Regions from separate parts of the Streptomyces sp. NPDC050534 genome, predicted to be linked through region 2. Evidence: riboswitches for the same ligand, from Rfam matches in the RefSeq annotation. Region 2 holds a riboswitch; each other region holds the start of a gene.

Evidence for each region. A riboswitch is a leader RNA that binds a small molecule or an ion and turns the genes downstream of it on or off. The one in region 2 is predicted to bind cyclic di-AMP.
Region 1: linked by a shared signal. The riboswitch ahead of ACIBN2_RS06140 (M23 family metallopeptidase) and the one ahead of ACIBN2_RS10540 (peptidoglycan DD-metalloendopeptidase family protein) in region 2 are both predicted to bind cyclic di-AMP.
Region 3: linked by a shared signal. The riboswitch ahead of ACIBN2_RS02200 (NlpC/P60 family protein) and the one ahead of ACIBN2_RS10540 (peptidoglycan DD-metalloendopeptidase family protein) in region 2 are both predicted to bind cyclic di-AMP.

What each region holds. Positions count from the first base shown of each region.
Region 1 is NZ_JBITHF010000002.1:120,704-126,423, reverse strand. It holds gene ACIBN2_RS06155 (GNAT family N-acetyltransferase) at 1-1,510, opposite strand, end outside; gene ACIBN2_RS06150 (HPr family phosphocarrier protein) at 1,719-2,000, shown strand; gene ACIBN2_RS06145 (GntR family transcriptional regulator) at 2,162-2,857, opposite strand; gene ACIBN2_RS06140 (M23 family metallopeptidase) at 3,047-3,823, opposite strand; cyclic di-AMP (ydaO/yuaA leader) riboswitch at 3,836-3,999, opposite strand; gene ACIBN2_RS06135 (M16 family metallopeptidase) at 4,190-5,578, opposite strand; gene ACIBN2_RS06130 (M16 family metallopeptidase) at 5,575-5,720, opposite strand, start outside.
Region 2 is NZ_JBITHF010000002.1:1,060,603-1,066,322, reverse strand. It holds gene ACIBN2_RS10565 (Glu/Leu/Phe/Val dehydrogenase dimerization domain-containing protein) at 1-909, shown strand, start outside; gene ACIBN2_RS10560 (hypothetical protein) at 1,083-1,502, shown strand; gene ACIBN2_RS10555 (hypothetical protein) at 1,566-1,856, shown strand; gene ACIBN2_RS10550 (TetR/AcrR family transcriptional regulator) at 1,902-2,522, shown strand; gene ACIBN2_RS10545 (SGNH/GDSL hydrolase family protein) at 2,577-3,362, opposite strand; gene ACIBN2_RS10540 (peptidoglycan DD-metalloendopeptidase family protein) at 3,633-4,568, opposite strand; cyclic di-AMP (ydaO/yuaA leader) riboswitch at 4,573-4,731, opposite strand; gene ACIBN2_RS10535 (alpha-galactosidase) at 5,036-5,720, opposite strand, start outside.
Region 3 is NZ_JBITHF010000001.1:487,113-492,832, forward strand. It holds gene ACIBN2_RS02180 (helix-turn-helix transcriptional regulator) at 1-200, shown strand, start outside; gene ACIBN2_RS02185 (VOC family protein) at 206-643, opposite strand; gene ACIBN2_RS02190 (DinB family protein) at 768-1,415, shown strand; gene ACIBN2_RS02195 (LuxR C-terminal-related transcriptional regulator) at 1,377-2,126, opposite strand; gene ACIBN2_RS02200 (NlpC/P60 family protein) at 2,310-3,938, opposite strand; cyclic di-AMP (ydaO/yuaA leader) riboswitch at 3,947-4,119, opposite strand; gene ACIBN2_RS02205 (DUF5997 family protein) at 4,309-4,713, opposite strand; gene ACIBN2_RS02210 (LysR family transcriptional regulator substrate-binding protein) at 4,820-5,581, shown strand; gene ACIBN2_RS02215 (hypothetical protein) at 5,654-5,720, shown strand, end outside.

The sequences.
Region 1 (5,720 bases), 940 kb from region 2:
GCTGGCGCGCGAGCAGCAGGCCCGCGTCGACCAGTTCGGTGATCGTGTCCACGCGGATGACCCCGGCTTGCCTGAGCAGTGCGGACACCGTCGCGTGCGGCAGTTGCGTGGCCCGCACGGCGTGCCCCTGGGGCGCGGAACCGGCGCCCTGGACCACGACCAGCGGCTTCGCGGCCGCGGTCCGCCGGGCGAGGCGGGTGAACTTGCGCGGGTTGCCGATGGACTCCAGGTACATGAGGACGACGTCGGTGTCCGGGTCGTCGTACCAGAACTGGATCACGTCGTTGCCGGACACGTCCGCGCGGTTGCCGGACGACACGAAGGTCGAGACGCCCGTGACCCCGGTGACTCCGCCGCCGCGGCGCTGCAGCCGGGACAGCAGCGCGATGCCGATGGCGCCGGACTGGGCGAACAGGCCGATCCGGCCGGGGCGGGGCATCTCGGGGGCGAGGGAGGCGTTCAGCCGTATTTCGGGGGAGGTGTTGATGATGCCGAAGGTGTTCGGGCCGATGATCCGCATACCGTACGTGCGCGCGTGCCGCACGAGTTCGCGCTGGCGCTCGCGTCCCTCGGGCCCGCTCTCGGCGTACCCGGCGGAGACGACGACGAGCCCCTGCACGCCGTGCTCGCCGCACTCGGTGACGACCTCGGGCACGTGGTCGGCCGGGACGGCGACCACGGCGAGGTCGACGGGCCCGTCGATGTCCCGCACCGAGCGGTACGCGGGCACCCCGTCGAGTTCCTTGAGCCCTTCGGGGAGCGCCCTGTTCACGGCGTACAGCGACCCGGTGAAGCCGGCGTCCCGGATGTTGTCGAGGATGCCGCGGCCCACGCCTCCGGGCGTGCGGCCGGTGCCGACGACGGCGACGGAGCCGGGCAGCAGCAGCCGCCGTACGGACCGCCCCTCGGCGCGCTGCTCCCGCGCGCGCTGCACGGCGAGCGACCGGTCGGTGGGCTCGATGTCGAACTCCAGGTGTACGACGCCGTCCTCGAAGCTGCGCTTCTGGGTGTACCCGGCGTCGGTGAACACCTTGATCATCTTGACGTTGGCGGGGAGCACCTCGGCGGTGAAGCGGCGGATGCCCCGCTCGCGGGCGACCGCGGCGACATGCTCGAGGAGCGTGGAGGCGACGCCTCGCCCCTGGTGGGCGTCCTGGACGAGGAAGGCCACCTCGGCCTCGTCGGCCGGTGCCGACGCGGCCATTCCGTCGGCGCCGATGCGGTCGTAGCGTACGGTGGCGATGAACTCGCCGCCGATCGTGGCCGCGAGTCCCACCCGGTCCACAAAGTCGTGGTGCGTGAAGCGGTGGACGTCCTTGGCGGACAGGCGAGGGTACGGCGCGAAGAAGCGGTAGTACTTCGACTCGTCCGAAACCTGCTCGTAGAAGCTGACCAGGCGCTCGGCGTCATCAACGGTGATGGGGCGGATGCGCGCGGTGCCGCCGTCGCGCAGCACCACGTCGGCTTCCCAGTGGGCGGGGTACTCGTGCCGGTCCGACGAGGTCTGCATGGGCCCCAGAGTACGGCTCGCGTCCGACAACGGCGCGAGGCAGTCTGTGGTGAGGACGGCAGTCGCCGAGAACAGAACAGGGACGCAAGTCGGGCCGAGGCCGCGGTCCGACGACGCACCTCCGGACGGGACGAAGGACCGCTCCGGGCATGCTTCACGTTGTGGGAAACTGGTCTAGACAACCCTGAACACCGAAGGGCAGCATCACATGGCTGAGCGCCGCGTCAACGTCGGCTGGGCCGAGGGCCTCCACGCCCGCCCCGCTTCCATCTTCGTCCGGGCCGCCACGGCCGCAGGTATCCCGGTGACGATCGCCAAGGCCGACGGCAACCCCGTCAACGCGGCCTCCATGCTGGCCGTCCTGGGCCTGGGCGCCCAGGGTGGCGAGGAGATCGTCCTCGCCTCCGACGCCGAGGGCGCCGACGCGGCCCTCGACCGGCTGGCCAAGCTGGTCTCCGAGGGTCTCGAGGAACTCCCCGAGACCGTCTGATCAGGGCACCACAGAAGGGCTCGTCCGAATTACGGGCGAGCCCTTCGCATTTCTCCCGACGGAACGGAAGAAATTCCGGTCGACGTCATCGGAATTTCCGGTCGCGGGCAGCAGAAATGACCCCCCGCCCAATTCCACCCTCGTTGTATACGGCGCGCATGTTAATGCCGTAGGCCCGTCACGTTTACGGCATGTTGCGAGGTCCTCACACGGTCGGCGCGGTCGCCGCCGAGGGCGAACCGCAACCGGTGCGCCGCGCCGGAGCGCTCGGTGTGCAGGGTCGTGACCGCACGCGCGCGCTCGCTGTCGCCGCGGGCCACGGCGTCGACGATCGCGCCGTGCTCCGCCCAGGACTCCACGGGGCTGGCGGGCGTCTCCACGGCGTACATCCAGGCGATCTTGTGCCGCAGCTGGGTCAGCATCGAGGTCAGCGCGGGACTGCCGGAGGCCTGGGCGAGCGTCTCGTGGAACCAGCTCTCCAGGGAGCGCAGATCGTCGCTGTTGCCGCGCCTGGCGCGCTCCTGCCCGAGCCTGACCAGGCCGCGCAGGACCTTGAGGTGGGCCTCCGTGCGCCGCTGGGCCGCACGGGAGGCGGCGAGCGGCTCCAGGAGCACGCGCATCTCCAGCAGGTCGGCGGCCTCCTGCTCGTTCGGCTCCGCCACGCACGCGCCCGCGTGCCGCCGGGTCACCACGAAGCCTTCCGCCTCCAGGGTGCGCAGCGCCTCACGCACGGGGACGCGCGAGACGCCGTAGCGGCGGGCGAGGAGTTCCTCGGTGAGCCGGCTGCCGCGCTCGTAGACACCCGCGACGATGTCGTCCCGGATCGCCGTGCACACCGAGTGCGCCGGAATACGCATGACCGACCTCCGACTTAATCCCCGCGAAACGCCAATGATGGGCGTGTGTTCCGGTGACTCTATTGCACCGGGCGGGAATTTCCGACGGCGGGCCGGAATCCATGGATATTTTTTGGACACCGGGCCGGTGAAACACCGAAAGGCCCCGGCTCGGGAGCCGGGGCCTGAAGGAGATCGCGCGGTGGTTCGTCAGACGCTGACGCCGTGCGAGCGCAGGTAGGCGACGGGGTCGATGTCCGAGCCGTACTCGGGCGTCGTACGGGCCTCGAAGTGCAGGTGCGGTCCGGTGGTGTTGCCGGTCGAACCGGAGAGACCTATCTGCTGCCCCGGGGTGACCGACTGGCCCACCGAGACACCGATGGACGACAGGTGGCCGTACTGGGTGTACGTGCCGTCGTGCATCTTGATGACGATCTGGTTGCCGTAGGCGCCGCCCCAGCCGGTCTGGACGACGGTGCCGGCGCCGACGGCGTGCACGGACGTGCCGCTCGCGGCGTGGAAGTCGATACCCGTGTGGCTGCCGGAGGACCACAGGGAGCCGCCGGTCTTGTAGCCCGTCGAGACGTACGAGTTCGATATCGGGGCGACGAAGCTGTTCAGGCGCCTGCGCTCGGCGGCACGGGCGGCGCGCTCCTTGGCCTCACGCTCCGCCTTGGCCTTCGCGGCCGCCTTCAGACGCGCGGCCTCCTGGGCGGCCTTCTGGCGGGCGGCCTCCTCGGCGGCGTTCTTCTGGGCCTCGGCCTGGGCGTCGATCTTGTCGGCGATCGTGTTGCCGATGGTGATGACGGGGTTGAGGCCGGTCTGCTCGACGGAGTTCTCGGCAGAGTTCTCCGCGGCGAACGAGGGGGCGGCGAGGCCGCCGACGATGCCGGTGGTGGCGAGGGCCGCGACGCCGGCCGCCCGGACGGTGCCGCGCTTGATCCTGCTGGGACGACGGTGCTTCCCGGTGGCGCAGATGAACGCCATGAACTGGCTTGTCCTTTCCTTCCCTCTCGCCTACCGGGTTAGCTGACGGGTTCGGAGCAGGAAGGTCTCCTACGGACCCCCTCGCTCGCGCGCGGGCGTCCGATTCACCCCAGGGACTGCGATGGGTCCCCGGCTCCCCTGGCTCGCGCCGTACGGGGACTCGGCGATGACTGTCCGGTGCCGCGGGCGCGGCGCACTGCCTGACGAACAGCCCGGACGACGCTAGGCAGAGCGGTCTTCAATTCCCAAACGGATCCGGGCTTTTGTAGCGCATCCCACAGGGCAGACAGGCAACTCTTCCTCAATTCGGACATACAAGGGCCCTGGTGACGCATCGGTCACCAGGGCCCCCACGCGCGCGTGTCCCTACTCGGCGGACACCACGGTGACTTCACCGATGCCCAGGGCCTCGACGGGCTCCTTGATCTGGGCCGCGTCACCGACGAGGACCGTCACCAGGCGGTCCACCGGGAAGGCGTTCACGGCGGCCGCGGTGGCCTCCACGGTGCCGGTGGCGGCGAGCTGCTGATACAGCGTCGCCTGGTAGTCGTCCGGCAGGTGCTGCTCGACCTGGTCGGCCAGCGTGCTCGCCACGGCCGCCGCGGTCTCGTACTTGAGCGGCGCCACCCCGACGAGGTTCTGCACGGCGACGTCGCGCTCGGCGTCCGTCAGGCCGCCCTCGGCCAGCGTGCGCAGCACCGTCCACAGATCCTGCAGCGCCGGGCCCGTGTTGGGCGTGTCGACGGAGCCGCTGATGGCGAGCATCGCGGCACCGGTGCCGTCCGGGGCGGACCTGAGGACCTGGCCGAACGCGCGCACGCCGTAGGTGTAGCCCTTCTCCTCGCGCAGGACGCGGTCCAGGCGGGAGGTGAGGGTGCCGCCCAGGCAGTACGTGCCGAGCACCTGCGCGGGCCAGACGCGGTCGTGCCGGTCGGAGCCGACGCGGCCGATGAGCAGCTGCGTCTGGACGGCCCCGGGGCGGTCCACGATGACCACGCGCCCGGTGTCGTCGGCGGTCACCGGCGGCACCGGACGGGGCTCGCCCGAGGAGCCCGTCCAGGCGCCCAGGGTGTCGCCGAGCAGGGCGTCCAGGTCGATGCCGGTGAGGTCACCGACCACCACGGCGGTCGCTGTGGCGGGCCGGACATGGCGGTCGTAGAAGGCGCGTACGGCCGCGGCGTCGATCTTCTCGACCGTGTCCTCGGTGCCCTGGCGCGGGCGCGACATGCGCGAGGCCGCCGGGAACAGCTCCTTGGAGAGCTCCTTGGCGGCACGGCGGGAGGGGTTGGCCAGCTCGTGCGGGATCTCGTCCAGGCGGTTGCGGACCAGCCGCTCCACCTCGCTGTCGGCGAACGCGGGCGCCCTCAGGGCGTCGGACAGCAGACCGAGCGCCTTGGCCAGGCGGGAGGCCGGGACCTCGAGGCTCAGACGCACGCCCGGGTGGTCGGCATGCGCGTCCAGGGTGGCGCCGCAGCGCTCCAGCTCGGCGGCGAACTCCTCGGCGGAGTGCTTGTCGGTGCCCTCCGAGAAGGCCCGCGCCATGATCGTGGCGACGCCCTCGACGGCGGCCGGCTCGGCCTCCAGGGGCGCGTCCAGGGACACCTCCACGGCGACGACCTGCTGGCCGGGGCGGTGGCAGCGCAGGACGGTCATGCCGTTGGCGAGCGTGCCGCGCTCCGGGGCCGGGAACGCCCAGGGCCTGGCCTCGCCCGCCTGGGGCTGCGGGTGGAACTCCATCGTGGCGAGCTCGGTCACTTGGCCGCCTCCTCGTTGTCGTCGCCGGCTTCGACCGTGGCCTCGGCCTCGGGGTCTTCCGGGGGATTCGCGTCCTCGGCGGACTCTGCCGAGACGGGCTCGTAGACGAGCACCGCGCGGTTGTCGGGGCGCAGGCGGGCCT
Region 2 (5,720 bases):
GTGCGCTACCTGCGCGCCATGAAGCCGTACATCGAGCGTTTCTGGACCACCGGCGAGGACCTCGGCCTCAGCCAGGACCTGGTGGACCGGGCCGCCGCCGAAGCCGGGCTCGTGTCGTCCGTCCAGGCCGTCTATCCGCTGCTCGACGACGAGCCGACCGCGAGACGGCGGCTCACGGACGCGTTCGCGGTCGAGGTGGACGGCATCGGGCTGGACGAGCTGGTCGGCGGCTGCGGGGTCGCCGAAGCGGCGCTGGCGGCCCTGGACCGGGCGGGCGTGCCGCACGCGGGAACGCGGTTCGCCGTGCAGGGACTTGGCACCATGGGCGGGGCAACGGCCCGCTTCCTCACGCGCGCGGGCCTCACCGTGGTGGCCGTCGCCGACATCAAGGGCACCATCGCCAATCCGGCGGGCCTCGACGTCGAGGCGCTGCTGGCCGCACGGGACGCCTACGGCACCGTGGACCGCGCGGCGCTGCGCCCCGGCGACCGTGAACTGCCCGGCGACGCCTGGCTGTCGGCCGACGCGGAGGTGCTGGTGCCGGCGGCGGTCTCGTACGCGATCGACACCGCCAGCCAGGAACACGTCACCGCCCGCTGGATCGTCGAGGCCGCCAACATGCCCGTCCTGCCCGAGGCGGAGGAGCTGCTGGCCGCGCGCGGCGTGACCGTGCTGCCCGACGTGGTCGTCAACTCCGGTACCAACGCGTGGTGGTGGTGGACCCTGTTCGGTGACATCGGTCCCCACGCGGACGAGGCGTTCGCGCACACCCGCCGCTCGATGCGCACCCTGGTGGATCAGATGCTGGCCCGCGCGGAGACCGACGGCACCACCCCGCGCGCGGCCGCGCACGCCATCGTCGCCGACCGCCTGCCGGTGATCGCCGAACGCTTCGGGTGGTACCGGTGACGGCGGTCCCGCCACCGCTCGCGGACGAGTTGTCCGCCACCGCCGTAGCCCTCGCCCCGCTGACGCACGCACGCGCGCGTGCACTAGCGCCATACCCTGCCGGGAATTGAGACGACAGGCCGGCCACCGCAGAGTCGAAGGCATACGCAGCTCACCCCGCATGAGGAGCAGGCATGCCCGCCATCGACGCACACGACCTCGCCCACCGCTACATCGCCCTGTGGAACGAACCCGACCCGGAGACCCGCCGCAAGACCGTGCACGGCCTGTGGGCGGAGGACGGACAGCACATCCTCCTGCCGCCGCAGCAGATGCACGAGCAGGCGGTGGGTCTCGGCTTCACCAGCGCCGCCCTGGAGGCCAGGGGCCACGACGAGCTGCACGCGCGCGTGACGCGTGCGTACGAGGAGTTCGTGGCACCCGGCACCTATGTCTTCCGCGTCCAGGAGGAGGCCCGTCAGCTGCGGGACGTGATCACGTTCCGCTGGGAGGCCTTTCACCGTGAGGAGGGCCAAGTGACCGGAGGCGGCCGGGACTTCCTCGTCCTGGACGAGACCGGCCGCATCCGTCTCGACTACCAGTTCCCGGACTGACCGCACCGGCCTCCACGAGGTTGTCGGGGGCGATGGCGTCCGGCGTCGCTAGGGTCGGGGGTCATGACCGTTCAACTGTGCGTTCTACTGTGGGCGCGGCCGGGTGCCGCCGAGGCGCTGGCCGCCTACGAGGACAAGGTGCTGGCCCTGCTGGGCGACCACGACGGCCGGCTGGTGCGGCGCGCCCGGGCCGACGGGGCCGACGGCCGGCCGGACGAGATCCAGCTCATCGAGTTCGCCTCGCAGGCCGGCTACGACGGCTACATGGCCGACGCGCGGCGCACCGCACTGGCCGCCGAGCGCGACGCGGCGGTCGCACGGACCGATCTGTACCCGGTCGAACTCGCCAAGTGACGGTCAGGCCCGGCGCCGCACGCGGTAACGGAATAGGGTGACCGCGTGGCGAGAGTGCGGTTGAGCGTGGCCGAGCGGCGTGAGGAGCTGCTGCGGGCAGCCATCGAGCAGATCGAGGCGCGGGGCGTGGCGGCGGTCAGGATCGCCGACGTGGCCTCCGCACTCGGCGTCAGCAACGCGCTGGTGCTGTACCACTTCTCGACGAAGGAGAAGCTGGTCGCCGCCGCGTTCACGTTCGCGGCCGAGGACGACCTCGCCCAGCTGCGCAAACTGCTCGGCCGCCGGACCACGGCGCTGCGGCGGCTGCGCTCGGCGGTGCGCTGGTACGCGCCGACGGGCCAGGCCAAGGGCTGGCGGCTGTGGATCGAGGGCTGGGCGGCGGCGCTGCGCGAGACCGCACTGCAGGACGTCACGCGCGATCTCGACAAGCAGTGGAAGGCCGCGCTTGCCGAGGTGATCGCCGAGGGCGTCGCCGCGGGCGAGTTCCGCTGCCCGGACCCGCACGGCGCGGCTCTGCGCCTGACGGCCCTGCTCGACGGGCTGGCCGTGCAGATGACGTCGTACGCCGGTGCGGTCTCCCGCACGCGGGCGCAGGAGTGGGTGGACGATGCCCTGGCGCGCGAACTGGGCCTGGAGCGCAAGGCGTTGACCGCGTCCGAGCGCTGAGCCCCCGCTCGGGGCGGGGGCTCACACCGTGCTTCGTGCGGGACCCGGGCGGTCTCAAGCCACCTTGGAGATCCGCATCTTGATGTCGTCCGGCGACAGCGTGCCCTTGGCGGTGACGTGGTCCCCGGAGGACTCGCCGCGCAGCCGGCGGCCGATCCAGGGCACCAGGTACTCGCGCGCCCAGTGCACGTCGTCCCGCCGGATCTCGAGGGTGCCGCGGTGCGGGAGCGGCGGCCAGGGCTGGTCCGGGTCGGCCGGGACCGGAAGACCGAGGACCTGCCCGGCGCGCAGCGCCACGCGCGTGTGCCCCTCGGCCGAGAGGTGGAGCCGGTCGCCGTCCCAGGCCCGGCGGTCCTGCACGGTCTTCAGGGACCACAGGTCGAGCACCGGACAGCCGTAGCGGTCCGCGATGGCCCGGACATGGCCGTTGTAGGTGGCGATCTTGCCGCGCAGGTGCTTGAGCACGGGGACGCCCCGGGTGTCGAACCCGGTCGTCACCATGACGGTTCCTGCGACCTCGGTGAGCCGGACGACGGCCCGCTCGAAGCGCTCGGCGACCTCGTCGGGGTCGGTGCCTGGCCGGATGATGTCGTTGCCGCCCGCGCAGAAGGAGACCAGGTCCGGCTTCAGGGCGATCGCCTGGGGCACCTGGTCCGCCACGATCTGGTCGAGCAGCTTCCCGCGCACCGCCAGGTTCGTGTAGCCGAAGTCGCCCTCGGGTCGGCGGTCCGCAAGGAGCACCGCGAAACGGTCGGCCCAGCCGACGAACGCCCCGTCGGGGCCGGGGTCGCCGACGCCCTCGGTGAAGCTGTCCCCCACCGCAACGTACGACCCGATCACTGCTCTGCTGTCACTCTTCGAATCGTCTGCCACATCGACCGATGATCCACCTTGGAATGTGACCTACGCGACCGTAAGAAAGCGTCAGAAGGGGTTGACGGGCGGTGAGATAAGACACTTCTAAAGTGTTCGCCAAGCTCGGAATAACCACCTGTCCGGCGCTGTTGCCGTCTCAACTGCCGTACTTGTGCGTGGACATACCGAAGGCCGGACCCGGGGATCGAGGGTCCGGCCTTCGGTGGCGTGTCAGGCAGGTTGGCGCGAGGGGGTTCAGCCGACGGTGACGCCCTTCGAGCGGAGGTAGGAGACCGGGTCCACGTCGGAGCCGTAGTTCGGCGTGGTGCGGATCTCGAAGTGCAGGTGCGGGCCGGTCACGTTGCCGGTGGCGCCGGAGAGGCCGAGCTGCTGGCCCGCCGTGACGGCCTGGCCGGCCGAGACGGATATCTGCGACAGGTGGCCGTACTGGGCGTAGTAGCCGTCGGCGAGCCTGACGACGACCTGGTTGCCGTACGCGCCGCCCCAGCCGGCGGAGACGACCGTGCCCGTGCCGACCGCCTTGACGGTGGTGCCGGTCGGGACGACGAAGTCGACGCCGGTGTGGTAGCCGCTGGACCACATGCTGCCGGCCACCTTGTAGCCGGTGCCGATGGAGGAGCTGTTCACCGGGAGGGTGAAGCCGCTGCCGGTGGTCTCGGAAGCCTGCGTAGCGGTGGTCTTCTTCACCGTCGACTTCTTCACCGTCGACTTCTTGACGGCCGACTTCTTGGCCGAGGCCTTCGGGGCGGCCGAGGACTTGGTGGCGTCCGGCGCGGCCTTCTTGCCGAGCGTGAGCTTCAGGCCCGGGTGGATCAGCGACGGGTCGTCGCCGACGGCCTGGCGGTTGTCCGAGTAGACCTTCTTCCAGCCACCGGCCACGTGCTGCTCATTGGCGATCTTCGAGAGATAGTCGCCGGCTCGTACCGCATAGGTCCGAACGCCGTTGTGATTCCCGGCACTCTTCTTCTCGGTGGCCTTCTTCTCGGCACCCGGAAGGGACTGGACGGCCTTTTGCGAAACCGACTGGGAAACGGAGTCCGCGGTGGCGGCGTGGGCGCCGGTGGCACCCATCAGCGGGAGCGCGAGTGCGGCGCCACCGGTACCGGCGACGGCGATGGTGCGGGTGAAGCGCAGGGACTTCGGACGGCGGTGCTTACCCTTCGCGGGCATGACGAATTCCTCTCCGGCGCCTACGAGGTGAGCTGTCGGGTGCGGGCTGGAGATGCCCGGCCGCGCGTTTGACGCGGCTTTACCCCAAGCCGTTCCGGGAACCGGAACAGGCGGTCATACCTGTGGGTCCCCCGCTCCTGCCGTTCACGGGTGAGTTGTGCGGGCACCGGGCGGCGGCAGGATTGGGCGTCCGTCCGGATCGGTGGCGAACGTAAGCGACGAGGACGCAAAGGGACAAGTGACGGTTCCCCGTGAAAGCGTTTCTGTTGATCCTTAATGGGAAACAGTGGTGACCCTGCGTGGATTAAGGGTGCGTCTTCCCGGTCGAATTCCCTTGTGAAGCATGCGAATTACGTGAACATGACGGACCACGTTCGGTCACGGATATGACGCTCCTCACGCACCTTCCCGCCAGGAGCCCTTATTCCGGAGCGAGTTACACCAATACCCCAATACGGACAACTCGCTCACATGCGGCGCAGACGGAAGACCGCCGCGTCGAGATCGCCCCGCAGTCCGGTGCGCAGTCCGTGGTGCAGGAGTACGGCGCCTCCGTGGATTTCGCCCGTTTCGAGGCATTCGTACGAGGCTGCCGGGTCGAGGCCCTTCAGGCGCAGCGCGGGCACGGGTTCGCCGTAGCTCTGCGCCTGGAGCCAGGCGAGGACGACCGCGTCACCCCCGTGCACGTACTGCACGGCGCTCAGGCCGCCCGCCGGCGGACGCAGCCGGTAGAGGTCGCCGTGCTGCACCAGAGGCCGGATCTCCTTGTAGAGGGCCACCCACTCCCCCGCCTCGGCCAGCTCCTCCTCGCTCCAGCGGGTGAGGTCGCCGCCGACCCCGAGCACGCCGGCCATGGAGCTGACGAACCGGAAGCGCAGCGAGCTGACGCGGCCGTTGAGCTGGGTGTTGGGGCTGTCGGTGACCCAGGCGGCCATCACGCGCGCGGGGTGGAGCTGGCTGAAGCCGTGCTGGACGGCGAGCCGGTCGAGCGGGTCGGTGTTGTCGGAGGTCCACACCTGGTCCGTACGGCTCATGATCCCGAGGTCGATGCGGCCGCCGCCGCCCGAGCACGACTCGAAGGCGACACCGGGGTGGGCCGCACGCAACCGGTCCAACAGCGCGTACAGGGCGTGCACATGGTCGGTCCACAGT
Region 3 (5,720 bases), on a different contig from region 2:
GGGTGGCCGAGGAGCAGGGGGCCGAGGACCAGGCGGCCGAGCGCTGGCTGCGTGCCGAGCTTCGGGTGGAGCGGCTCGACTGGCTGCCTCCGGTGCTCGCCGCGCTAGACCGGCCGTTCGTCATCGAGTGCCCCGACGAACTGCGCGACCTCGTCATCGCGCTCGCCGATCGCCTCACGTCCTCAGCCCGCCGAGCCTGACAGCGTCAGTCGCCCGACACCGTCTGCCCGCCCCACTCCTCCGGAGCGACGTCCGCGAGGGTCTCCGAGAAGGTCCACTGGTGACCGGCCGGGTCCTCGGCCGTGTACTGGCGTTCCCCGTACTCGAAGTCGGTCGGCTCCATGACGATCCGCGCACCGTGTTCCCGGGCCCGCGCGCAGTGGGCGCGCACGTCGTCCACCCGTACCGTCACGGAGTGCGTGACCTCGCCGGGACGCGGGGGCCGGCGGTCCCCGTGCGTGTCCCCGACGATCACGGCCCCGTCACCGAAGGCGAGTTGGGCGCGGTGGGCCTCGCCGATCCGCACCCGCTCCGCGAACCCGAAGGCCGCGCCGAGCCACGCGACCGCCGCGCGCACGTCGGGATAGATCAGGACCGGGATCACGGTCGCCGAGGGGATGGAGCGGTTCGGCTTCAGGTTCATGGCCGGCTCCCTGACATCGTTTATCGAGAGGCGGTTCGCCTGCCGGTCGTGCCAGGTTAGCCCGTCGGTTCGCACCGCCGCCGTGCATTCTTCGTACGCCGCCGAGTTCGCCAGGGGAGCCTCAGTGACCACATCTCGCCTCGGGCCGTTGCTGGACCAGTTCGACTTCGCCTGTCAGCGGCTGGCCGCCCGTATGGCCGGGCCGGGGATGGACAGCGGTGACGGGGCGGACACCGAGGCCGGGCCGCTGACCGGCGCGGAGTACCTCTGGGAGCCGGTGCCGGAGTGCTGGTCGGTGCGGCGGCGGGTGGACGGGCCCGGCGCGCGTGCCACGCATCTGGCGGGCAGCGCCGAGGGAGCGTGGGGCCGCGACGCCGCGCCGTACCCGCACCCGTGGCCGCCGCCCTTCACCACCATCGCGTGGCGCCTGAGCCACCTCAGCGAAATGCTGTTCCTCCGCGCCGACCACACCGCGGGAGGCCACCGCCTCACCCGGGACGACTACCTCATCAGCGGCGACGTGGCGGCGGCCGTCGCCGCCTTCGACACCGGCGTCACGGCCTGGCGCACGGCGCTGCAGAGTGCCGGCGACGCGGCGCTCGACACGATCGGCCACTGCACCTATCCGCACGGCAGCGACCCGGAAGAGCCGTTCGTCGACATCGTGTGGTGGGTCAACCAGGAAGTCCTGCACCACGGTGCGGAGATCGCCCTGCTGCGGGACCTGTACCGCTCACGGCGTGGGGATCAGACCCAGCCGCTGGGCCCGTAGCACCGTGCTGATGCGATCCCGTGTGCCGAGCTTGCGGTAGATCTTCTCGACGTGCTTGTGCACCGTCCGGTCCGAGATGCCGAGCCGGCGGCCGATCGCGGCGGCGGTCAGGGCGTCGGCGAGCAGGAGCAGCACGGTCAGTTCGCGGGGTGTGAGGGCGCAGTCCGCGGCCCGTTCCCGGGCGGGGCCCGGGACGGCCGACCGCTGCAAGTGCTCCAGGAGCTGCCGCTGCTGCTCGACCGCCGCCAGCAGCGGCTGCACCTGCTCGGCCGCGCGGACCTGGTCGTCGGTGAAGTCCGTACCGGAGCGGTAGACCATGCACCCCGTGATCGGCGTCGTCGTCCGGGGCAGCGGAATCGCCAGCACATGGCCCGCGTCCAGGACGTCACCGATCAGGCGCGCGGTCGGGCTCGCCGACCAGGCGGCGCCGGCGGCCCGGCGCGCGGTGAGGGGCGTTCTGTCGGGGCCGGCCGCGTAGTGGCGCGCGAACGGATACCCCGCGCGCAGCAGGCCCAGATCCTCGGCCCCGAGCCCGTCGAACGCGGCGGCGACAGCGGGCGGCATGCCCACCGTGCCCTCGCTCTCGTTCCAGTCGTCGAGCTTGTAGATCAGTGTCTCGCCGCCGCACACCCCTGGCAGCGCGCCGGCCAGCAACGGCCAAAGCCGCCCGGGATCACGTTCGTTGAGCGCGTCGACGGCCACCGACAGCATCCGCTCGTGTGCCGAACCCCGCGCCTGTCCCACGTGCCTCTCCACTCGTCCGCCGCCTACGCAGTTGTACCCATACCGGCGGCACCCTGCGCTGCCCGAGACTGCAACGGGCAACCGCGACGATCTCAGATCCTCTCACCGTGCGGGCCGCCGGAGCGGGGGACCGGCGGCCCGCAGCATGTTCTACGCGGGGCGCACGGCGATCCGGATGGCCGCCTCCCCGGCGTTGTGGATGGACTCCTCGCGGATGACCGAACCGGGGCCGGGCGCGTGGATCATCATGCCGTTGCCGGTGTACAGCCCGACGTGGCTGAAGTTGTCGTGGAAGAAGATCAGGTCTCCGGGGCGGCTCTCGGCCAGCGGGATCACCGTGCCGGTGCGCGCCTGCTCGGACGTGCTCCGCGGCAGCGCGACCCCGGCGCCCTTCCACGCGGCCTGGGTGAGGCCCGCGTTGTCGTACGACTCCGGTCCGACCGCACCCCACAGGCACGGCCTGCCGATCTGCGCGCGGGCGAAGGCGACGGCCCGGTCGGCCTTGGTACCGACGGGCGTTTCGACGGCCGGGATGCCGGTGTCCAGGACGGTGGGTTGTTGCATCCGCCATGCCTCGTCGGCCGTGGAGATGCCCGTGTCGAGCACGGTCGGCTGCCGCATCCGCCAGTCCTCCACGGCCGGTACGCCCGTGTCCAGGACGCTGGGCTGCTGCAGCCGTGTTCGCCACGCCTCATCGGCCAGAGGCACGCCGGTGTCGAGGACGGTGGGTTGCTGCATCCGCCACGTCTCGTCGGACGTAGGGATGCCGGTGTCGAGGACGCTGGGCTGCTGCATCCGCCACGTCTCACTGGCCGTGGAGATGCCTGTGTCGAGGACGCTGGGCTGCTGCATCCGCCACGTCTCACTGGCCGTGGAGATGCCCGTGTCGAGCACGGTCGGCTGCCGCATCCGCCAGTCCTCCACGGCCGGTACGCCCGTGTCCAGGACGCTCGGCTGCTGCAACCGCCACGCCTCTTCGGCCGCACGGTGGATCTGCTCGGCCGGGTCCTGCCATGTCGGCAGCGCCTGGGGCTGGGCGGCCGTCAGCGGGGCCACGGACGTCTGCCGGGCGGTGTACCGGTACAGCAGGTCGCTGGCCGCCGCGATCTTGCGCTGGTTCGCCTGCTTGGAGCGGCGCAGCACCACCTGCCTCGGCTCCGGCTGGGCCCCGGGCTGGGCCGCGGTCTCCTGGCGCTGAGCGGGCACGGCGGGCAGCACGGCCGTCGGACCGGCCGTCAGCTCCGCCACGGGGCGCCGGCGGGGCTCTGCGGCGGGCAGTTCGAGCACGGGCCGGGCGGGCGCCTCCAGCTCACGGGCGGCGCCCGCGGCACGCGACTCGGCGGGCCGCTCGGGCCGCTCGGGCCTCTCGGGCCTCTCGGGACGGGGCGACGTGGTGCGCTGGGCGGGCATCCGGTCGGTCGGCAGGGTCGCCGGAACCGTCGGGCCCAGTGACGAGCGCGCGCCCTGGAACCACTGCCGGGCGATGTTGTCCAGGTCCGGATCCGAACTCCGGCCACCGCCCGCCGCGGCGCCGCGGCCCCGGCGCACCGACTGGGCCCGGGTGATGTTGTGGAGGCCGGTGTCGCTCTCGGCCCGGTCGTACAGGCTGCTCACCCGCTGCCGGACGTCCTCGCGGCTGGGGCCCTCGTCCGCCGCCTTCGGCGCGGCGTCGGCGGTCTGTGAGAACAGCGCCACCGAGGTGAGGGCGGCGGTCGCGAGAGCGGAGTTGCGCATTCCGGGGCCGAGGCCTCCGGGGCGCGACGATCGTTCCGGCGCCATGGGTGCCGTACTCCTTCCGTACTCCGCCTACCGAGTTAGCTGTCGGGTTCGGGCGTCGATCCGGAAGGTATGCCCTACGGCCTTTGCCCTGGTGGGCGGTTGGGCCGATTCACCCCATCGTTCGGTCGGGTCCCCGGCTCCGGCTGCCGCGAAGGCGCACCGGACTCGGCGGAGGCCGCACGTCCCGGCGGGGCGCCGGAGGAACTCGTGCGGCCTACTGCCAAACTAGCCAACTTGTGCGGCTCGTGTGAAGGTTGAGGGGCGTAATGTCCGATACGCTTTTGTGACCTTCGTCGTGACGTTCCGTCAGATACGTGCTTCGTGCACACAGCGGGTGCGGAAGGCGACGTTCCGTCGCGGACGGGCGGGGTCAGGACCGGCCGGACTCGCTCCGGGACGCGCGCTCGGCGTTGCGCTTCTTGATCCGCGCGCCCTCCTTGCGGACCTCGGCCTGCGTCGCGCGCTCCTTCTGCAGCCACTCGGGCTGCTCCTGCTTCAGGGCGTCGATCTGCTCGGTGGTGAGCGCCTCGGTGACGCCGCCGCGTGCGAGGCCCGCGATGGAGACGCCCAGCTTCTCCGCGACCACCGGACGGGGGTGCGGGCCGTCGGCCCGCAGCTCGCGCAGCCACTCGGGCGGATCGGCCTGCAACCGGTCGAGCTCGGCCCGCGAGACGTCACCCTCCCGGAACTCGGCGGGGGTGGCCTCGAGGTACACACCCAGCTTCTTCGCCGCGGTCGCGGGCTTCATCGTCTGGGTGCTCTGGTGCGGCTTCATGAGGTCCAGGGTATCGAGCGGCGACGAGGGCTCCGACCACGGCCGGTGATGCGGCTCCGACCACGGCCGGTGATCAGGCACCGGCCGCGGCCGGTAGCCTTGCAGCGTGACAGGCTCGGAGGAATCCCCCACGTTCCGGCTCGCGTACGTTCCGGGGGCGACGCCCGCCAAGTGGGCGCGGATCTGGAACGAGCGACTGCCCGAGATCCCGCTGACCCTCCTGGCCGTACCGGCCGCCGAGGTCTCCGAGGTGCTGCGCGCCGGTGGCGCCGACGCCGCACTCGTACGGCTGCCGGTCGACCGTACGCACTTCAGCGCCATCCCCCTCTACACCGAGACGACGGTCGTCGTGGTCCCCAAGGATCACCTGATCACGGCCGTGGACGAGGTGACCGTGGACGACCTCGCGGAGGAGGTTCTCTTCCACCCGCTGGACGACGTCTTCGAGTGGGACCGGCCGCCGGGCGAGCCCGCCTTCGAGCGCCCCGCCACCACGGAGGACGCCGTCGAGCTCGTCGCCGCCGGGGTCGGCCTCCTGATCGTCCCGCAGTCGCTGGCGCGCCTGCACCACCGCAAGGACCTCGTGTACCGGCCGGTCGTGGACGCCCCCCAGTCCGGCGTCGCCCTGGCATGGCCGGAGGAGGCGACCACGGACATGGTCGAGGACTTCATCGGCATCGTCCGCGGCCGTACGGTCAACAGCTCCCGGGGCCGCAAGGCGGAAGCGCCGGAGCCGAAGGCGAAGACGGGCGCGAAGGCCGGTGACCGGCCCACGCGTAGTGGCGCAAAAACGACGGCACGCAACCCCAGGGGCAAATCCGACGTCTCCAAGGGCGCCAAGCGCAGGAAGCCCCGCCGCCGGGCGTAGCCCTCGGGTGGGGTGGCGTGGCCCTGTGCCGCACGGGTCACCTTCACCCTCTCAGGGGGAGTCTTGCTTCGCATGGGGGAGCGCTGCGAGGACAGCGCCGCGGACGAGCTGCGTACCGACGAGGTACGTGCCGACCAAC